DNA from 2 places in the Paenibacillus sp. sgz302191 genome. Region 1 is predicted to be linked to the other one. Evidence: predicted binding sites of a transcription regulator. Region 1 holds the regulator's gene; the other holds the start of a gene.
The links. The regulator CtsR, encoded in region 1, represses protease genes until heat stress. The targets are predictions, from matches to a motif close to ATGGTCAATAAAGGTCAAACA.
Positions count from the first base shown of each region.

Region 2: clpP (ATP-dependent Clp endopeptidase proteolytic subunit ClpP) is a predicted target of CtsR. The motif match lies at 1,505-1,525, and genes of this name have one in related genera.

Region 1 is NZ_JBYLHY010000037.1:58,365-61,777, forward strand. It holds gene mcsB (protein-arginine kinase McsB) at 1-748, opposite strand, end outside; gene mcsA (protein-arginine kinase activator protein McsA) at 773-1,285, opposite strand; gene AC3G2T_RS33685 (CtsR family transcriptional regulator) at 1,302-1,763, opposite strand; M-box (ykoK) riboswitch at 2,017-2,191, shown strand; gene AC3G2T_RS33690 (ABC transporter permease) at 2,522-3,413, shown strand, end outside.
Region 2 is NZ_JBYLHY010000008.1:30,643-34,055, forward strand. It holds gene AC3G2T_RS13500 (copper amine oxidase N-terminal domain-containing protein) at 1-688, shown strand, start outside; gene clpP (ATP-dependent Clp endopeptidase proteolytic subunit ClpP) at 764-1,345, opposite strand; tRNA gene AC3G2T_RS13510 (tRNA-Arg) at 1,570-1,644, opposite strand; gene AC3G2T_RS13515 (sugar-binding transcriptional regulator) at 1,947-2,984, shown strand; gene gap (type I glyceraldehyde-3-phosphate dehydrogenase) at 3,041-3,413, shown strand, end outside.

The sequences.
Region 1 (3,413 bases):
CGATAATTTGCCGCGCTACGCTAAAAAGATTGTCGATGATCTCGTCTTCCGACTGGCCTAACGTAATCTGGTTGGAGATTTGAAACAGATTACCTAAAGCTTCGCTGCCTTCCCCGTATAATCCTCTAACGGTCAGCCCAACTTGTGTAACCGCCGATAAAATCCGGTTGATTTGCTGGGTAAGCACGAGCGCGGGGAGATGCATCATGACGGAAGCCCGAATCCCTGTGCCCACATTCGTAGGACAGCTCGTCAGATAGCCTCTTTTCTCATCATACCCGTAATCAAGCTGGGCTTCAAAAATATCGTCAAGCTGATTAGCCAAATCCCATACTTCTTTAATCTGAAATCCGGGACACAAGCACTGGATCCGCAAATGGTCTTCTTCGTTGATCATAATGCTGATAGATTCATTCTCGCTTAATATGACGGCTCCATTCCTGGATTCGTTCGCCAGATTCGGGCTGATCAAGTGCTTTTCCACCAACACCATCCGCTCCAGCTCGTTAAGCTCCGACAACGGAATCAGCGAAAAATGACTGATCGTTTCCAGCTCTTCGTTGTCCAAAACCCCAGAGAGCCGATCAAGCACTTCCTCCGATTGCTGATTCGTCGCGAGCATGGGATAAGGATAATCCTTGAGGTTGCGGGCAATGCGTATCCGACTGCTGATGACAATATCGGATTCCGGCCCGTCCCCCTTCATCCATTCGCTTAAAGCATCTCCTGTAAAACGATGCAGCGCCATTGAAATCATACCCTCCTCAAGACCCTAATTTCCGGCGATCTTCTTTTCGATTTCCCGAATTTGATCGCGGATTTTAGCCGCCTGCTCGAACTCTTCGCTTTCGATGCGGGTCATCATTTCCTTTTTGAGACTTTCGATTTCCCGCTTGTATTGAACAAGTCCTCCGGTGCGTTTGGGAACTTTGCCTACATGAACCGTGTTGCCGTGCACTCTTTTGAACAGAGGATCTAATTTCTCCGAAAAGCTTTGGTAGCATGAACCGCAGCCGAATCGCCCGAGCTTGCTGAATTGGGTGTAGGTGAGACCGCAATGTTCGCAGCGCACCGACTGCGGCTTGGCAGAAGCGACCGACGAAGGCTCAAAATCCAGAAGTCCCGACAACAAATTGTGGATGGAAAATCCGTTGGAAGAGCCCGGAATCATCTCGCCCTTCTCGCGGGCGCAAGTTTCGCAAATGTGAAACTCGTTTTTCTCGCCGTTTACGATCTTGGTGAAATGAAGCGTCGCCGGCCGTTTGCCGCACTCCTGACAAATCATAAAGTGTACCCCTCCCTCATTTGCTCAGCAAGGATATCAGCATTGCCTTAAGAATATTAGCGCGGATTTCATCCCGCAGCGGGAGCTTGAAGGTCAGCACATCCCTGGAGATAGCCGCCTTGATCAGATTGGCCTCACGTGCAGAAATAAAATGGCCTTCCTGCAGCTGATAAATAAGTCCCTCGGAGGCGACCTGATCTATGTGAGTGTGAATCGTTCGAAAAATGTGATCGAGTATGGAGCCGTGCTGACGCAGCTCGATTTTCTGGATGCGAATATAGCCGCCGCCCCCGCGCTTGCTTTCCACAATGTATCCCTTCTCCAAAGTAAACCGGGTGCTGATAACGTAGTTGATTTGGGACGGAACGCATTGGAACTGATCGGCAAGCTCATTGCGCTGAATCTCGATCGCTCCTTCGGGACTTTGCAGCAAAACTTGTTTCAAGTACTGCTCGATAATTTCTGAAACATTACGCATCAATTCATCCTCCCAGAATTCTAGAAGTAAATTGACTTTGACTTTCTTTGACCTTAACTAAATTATAATCATTTCCTTTCTTTTTGACAAGTGTTGCTGTTAAAAAGTATTTTGCGCCTGATTTGCGGCCCTACACTCAGTATTTACAAAATTACTCCAACTTAACGTCACGGCGCTTTCCAATTGATTCTTTTTTGCTTTTTTTGCTATTGACAAGCAAGCGTACTTAGGAGTACGATTTCAAAGGAATTAAATATGTCCTCGTTAGGTGAGGCTCCTATACAAACATAGGCCACTGCCCGGAAATATCGAAAGATGCCAATGGGTAGAACAGGAACTGCCGGATTAAGGCTTTTCTTAAGGTGGCTAAGCGAACGAACGTTCGCTTTACGTTGTATAGTGTCAAAACTGGACTAGGGGGAGCCGTTTTATTGCCTTGTAAACGCATGCCCTCTGGGACCAATCCCTGAGGGCTTTCATATTGTATGTACAAAGGGGGGAAACTGGAAATGGACAGTAGTAGTCGAATGCGACAGATGAATAGCTTGCCATATGCATTGTTAGCTAGGAAACGTGTGCATCCATTATTCAGCGTACCCTCAGATCGTCATCAAGCATGTTCAAAGCCCGGCTTGCCCAAGGGCTTGTTCTGCCGCTGATTCATCTGATAATCAACCTGAATAGATGGAATATTTGCGCTCTCCTCCTGCCAATTGCAGGGGAGAGTTTTTTTATTTCGCCCAAAGGGGGTTATCACGATGAAATGGAACGGCTTCTCCACCATCAACAGCAAACGTAAGTTCGGTTTGGCGGACATCATCGTCTTTCTCATGCTTATGTCCATTCTTTATATGGCTGCCCAGCTTGGCGCCGGTATGCGCGCCCCATTTTCTCCAAGCCAGCAGCCTGTTATGAACCTTGACCCATATCTGCTTCCTTATTACGCGGGGCGCTCGCTTTTGAGAATGTTCATCGCCTTCGGCGCTTCGTTATTGTTTACGTTCGTATACGGGCGAATCGCCGCGAACAACCGGATTGCCGAGAAAATTATGATCCCTGCGCTCGACATCCTGCAATCCGTGCCTGTGCTCGGTTTCCTGTCGGCAACCGTCTTGATGTTCATGGCGCTTTTTCCCGGCAGTCTGCTCGGCGTCGAATGTGCTTCGATCTTTGCCATATTCACCGGTCAGGTATGGAATATGACATTCAGCTTCTACCACTCGCTGACAACGATACCGCGGGCGCTGGACGAAGCAGCCAGCATTCACCGGCTTGGCCGGTGGCCGCGCTTTACCAAGCTCGAAGTGCCCTTTTCCATGTTGGGGCTCGTGTGGAACAGCATGATGTCTTTCGGCGGAGGCTGGTTTTTTCTCGCGGCCAGCGAATCGATCAGCGTGCTCAATCAAGACATTCATCTGCCCGGCATCGGCTCTTACATGGCTTTGGCCGCCGATCAAGGAAACGTGAAAGCCATTGTATACGCCATTATCACTATGGTCATTCTGATTATTCTGGTAGACCAGCTGTTCTGGCGGCCGATCGTCGCTTGGGCGCAAAAATTCAAGAACGAGCAAACGGAAGCGGGCGAAGTGCCTCAATCCTGGGTATACGATATCCTCAAACGCGCCAGATTCGTTCGCTACGCTAATC
Region 2 (3,413 bases), on a different contig from region 1:
ATATCCTTCCGTATATGCGAATTTGATTGGAAGCGAAGCTTCCGTGGACTTTTTGCTAAACAATGTGTATGACCAAAAGCTGACCATTCCGCCGCATCAAACGTATGTTTATGCGAAGCTTCCCGATTTTTATCCGGGTCAAGGCGTGAACCTGTTCTACGACGTGGAAACGGACGGGGAACTGCAAATGTCTTTTGCCGTTACCGAGAAGCTGTCCACGAACTCGTTGAAAGATCTTCCGCTGCTGCCTTACACCGGCCATGTGCGGGGAACGTTCCCGGTCTCCCAGATTAATTGGGATATAGATGCTTCATCCTTTACCAAAACATCGGTGGTATCGATCGGAGACAACAAAACCGACCCGTTCGTCAAAGGCTACGATGTGATGCGCAAGGAAAACGTGGATAACGGCGGCAACTACGGCGTCGTGTACAAAATGCATATCAATAAGCCGCGCAAAATGGCGGTCATGATGATGGCCAAAGGCGGAGTGTTCAAAGGCCCGTTCAAGGTGAACGGAGAAATGATTCCCGTTCCGTATTCCGGCGTAGTCACGGCGTTCGACGGTTTGACGCTGCTGGCCCGGACCACGGGAAGCGAAGATTCCCTGGATATCGAGTTCACGCCTCCGGCGGGATCGGCGTTCCCGATCGATCTGATTTTCTACCCTATGGAAGATAAAAAGTAAGCATAAAAAAACCAGCCCCTGAGCGCCCGGAAGCGTTCGGGAAGGCTGGTTTTTTGTTGTTTTGAGCGGATGGCGTTACACGCGCTCGATGACTTTGTCAATAAGTCCGTATTCCGCCGCTTCCGCAGCGCTCATGAAGTAGTCGCGGTCCGTATCCTTCTCGATGCGCTCCAGCGGCTGGCCGCTGCGCTCGGCAAGAATTTTGTTCAGGTTGTCGCGCATTTTGAGGATGCGTTTCGCGCGGATCTCGATATCGGAAGCTTGACCTTCCGCACCGCCGAGCGGCTGATGGATCATCACTTCGCTGTTAGGAAGCGCGTAGCGCTTGCCTTTGGCGCCGGCCGTCAGCAAGAATGCGCCCATGGAAGCGGCCATGCCCACGCAGATCGTGGAAACGTCCGGCTTGATGAACTGCATCGTATCGTAGATGGCCATCCCTGCTGTAATGGAACCGCCTGGGCTATTGATGTAAAGGCTGATATCTTTGTCAGGGTCTTGTGCGGCCAGGAAAAGAAGCTGGGCAATAATGGAGTTCGCGACGACATCGTTTACGCCGGTACCGAGGAAAATGATGCGGTCCTTCAGCAAACGGGAATAGATATCATAGCCTCTTTCGCCGCGGGCGTCCTGTTCAACGACCATAGGGATAAAACTCATGAGAATTACCTCCTTCGATGGGTACAATGGTTTCAAATGGAAATACTACTTACAGTATGGCCAAGAGAATGTTTAAAAAGTCTGCGCCTTTCTTAATACGAAAGGGAACATTTTCAAACGAACTCGTTGTTAACTAGTATGATACCGAAAAAACAAACAAAGGTCAAGAAAGGTCAAACTTATAATCAAAAAAAATCAGTTTCGCAACTGATCTTCGTTCGTGTTGGCGCGCCCGAAGGGAATCGAACCCCTATCTCAGGCTCCGGAGGCCTACGTCATATCCATTGGACCACGGGCGCATGCAATTGAAATTTAGTGAAGCAAGGGTTATTATATGACACCGAATAAAAAAAAGCAAGACTGAAAATGCTTTCAGTAAAAAAAGGCAAAAATATTTGAACAATTGTTGAATCTGACAAAGCAATTGGTTATAATAATAATGCACGGAACGATATATCTCGACAATGTGCGATTCAAGTTGAAGACTTACCGAATTTGAAGTACTGGCAGTACTCAATTTTTTTTGCTCGGGTGGGACGAAAAATGCATACCCGGGACATAAAACGTCCAATCAATGGAGCAGGAGCGTTGTGATCGTCATATGAGAGAAATCCTTGACATTCAAAAGCAGCTCTTGCCGGACCTCATGGATGTTATGAAAAAACGTTACTCGATTCTGCGCCACATCCTTGTTTCCGGTGTCGTAGGGAGAAGAACGCTGGCCAGCTCGCTCGATATGACGGAGCGCGTCCTGCGCGGCGAGGTTGAGTTCCTCAAGGAGCTGGGCCTGCTGGAGACGGATGCCACCGGCATGAAGGTCAGCGAATCCGGCCACCGGCTTCTGGAGAAGATGGAGCCGATCATTAAAGCCGCTTTCGGCCTGACGGACCTGGAAGAGAGCATCAGCCGGGCGTTTCAAATCGCCCAGGTCATCGTCGTGCCCGGCGATTCGGACGTCTCCGCCTTCACGAAGAAGGAGCTTGGACGGGCAGGAGCAGCCGCTTTGCGCAAACACGTCGCCAAAGACGATGTCATTGCTGTAACAGGCGGATCGACGATGGCGCAGGTTGCGAACCATTTGACGATCTCGTCGCGCATGAAGGGCAGTTGGTTCGTACCGGCCCGGGGCGGACTCGGCGAGAGCGTGGATATGCAGGCGAACACCATCGCATCCATTATGGCCAAAAAGACAGGCGGCAAATACAGGCTTTTGCATGTGCCCGACCATTTGGGCGAAGAAGCTTATCAGACTTTGATCCAGGACCCGCAGATCCAGGAGGTTGTCGACGTCGTGCGCAGCTGCCGCATCGTCGTACACGGAATCGGAGAAGCTATGGTCATGGCCCGCAGGCGCAAGGTGGATGCCCAGACGACGCAAAGCTTGCAGGAAGAAGGAGCTTTGGCCGAAGCGTTCGGCTATTATTTTGACCGGCAAGGAAATGTCGTCCACAAGATGGCTACAGTCGGCCTCAGGCTGGAAGACATTCAGCGCGTTGAAGTCGTCATCGGCGTCGCAGGCGGCAAGAGCAAGGGGGAAGCGATCGCTTCCGTACTGCTTCACGGCCAGGAAGACGTGCTCGTGACGGATGAAGCCGCCGCGCTGGAAATTATGAAGCATGCCCCACAAATGCCATCATGACGTGTCTTTTTGACCGTCTTGACCATATAATTTTTAAATCTTAGGAGGAATTCGCTATGGTAAAAGTAGGTATTAACGGTTTCGGACGTATTGGACGCAACGTGTTCCGCGCAGCTCTGAACAGCACTGAAGTTCAAATCGTGGCAGTAAACGATCTGACAGACGTAAAAACATTGGCTCACTTGCTCAAGTACGACACAACTCACGGCAAACTTAACGCTACTGTAGAAGCTGGCGAAGGCGAACTGATCGTGAACGGCCGTTCCATCAAAGTATTCGCTGAGCGCGACCCTGGAAACCTGCCTTGGGCTTCCGTAGGCGCTGAAATCGTTGTTGAATCTACCGGTATTTTCACAGCGAAAGAAAAAGCTTCCCTTCACCTGAAAGGCGGCGCTAAGAAAGTAATCATCTCCGCTCCTGCAACTGACG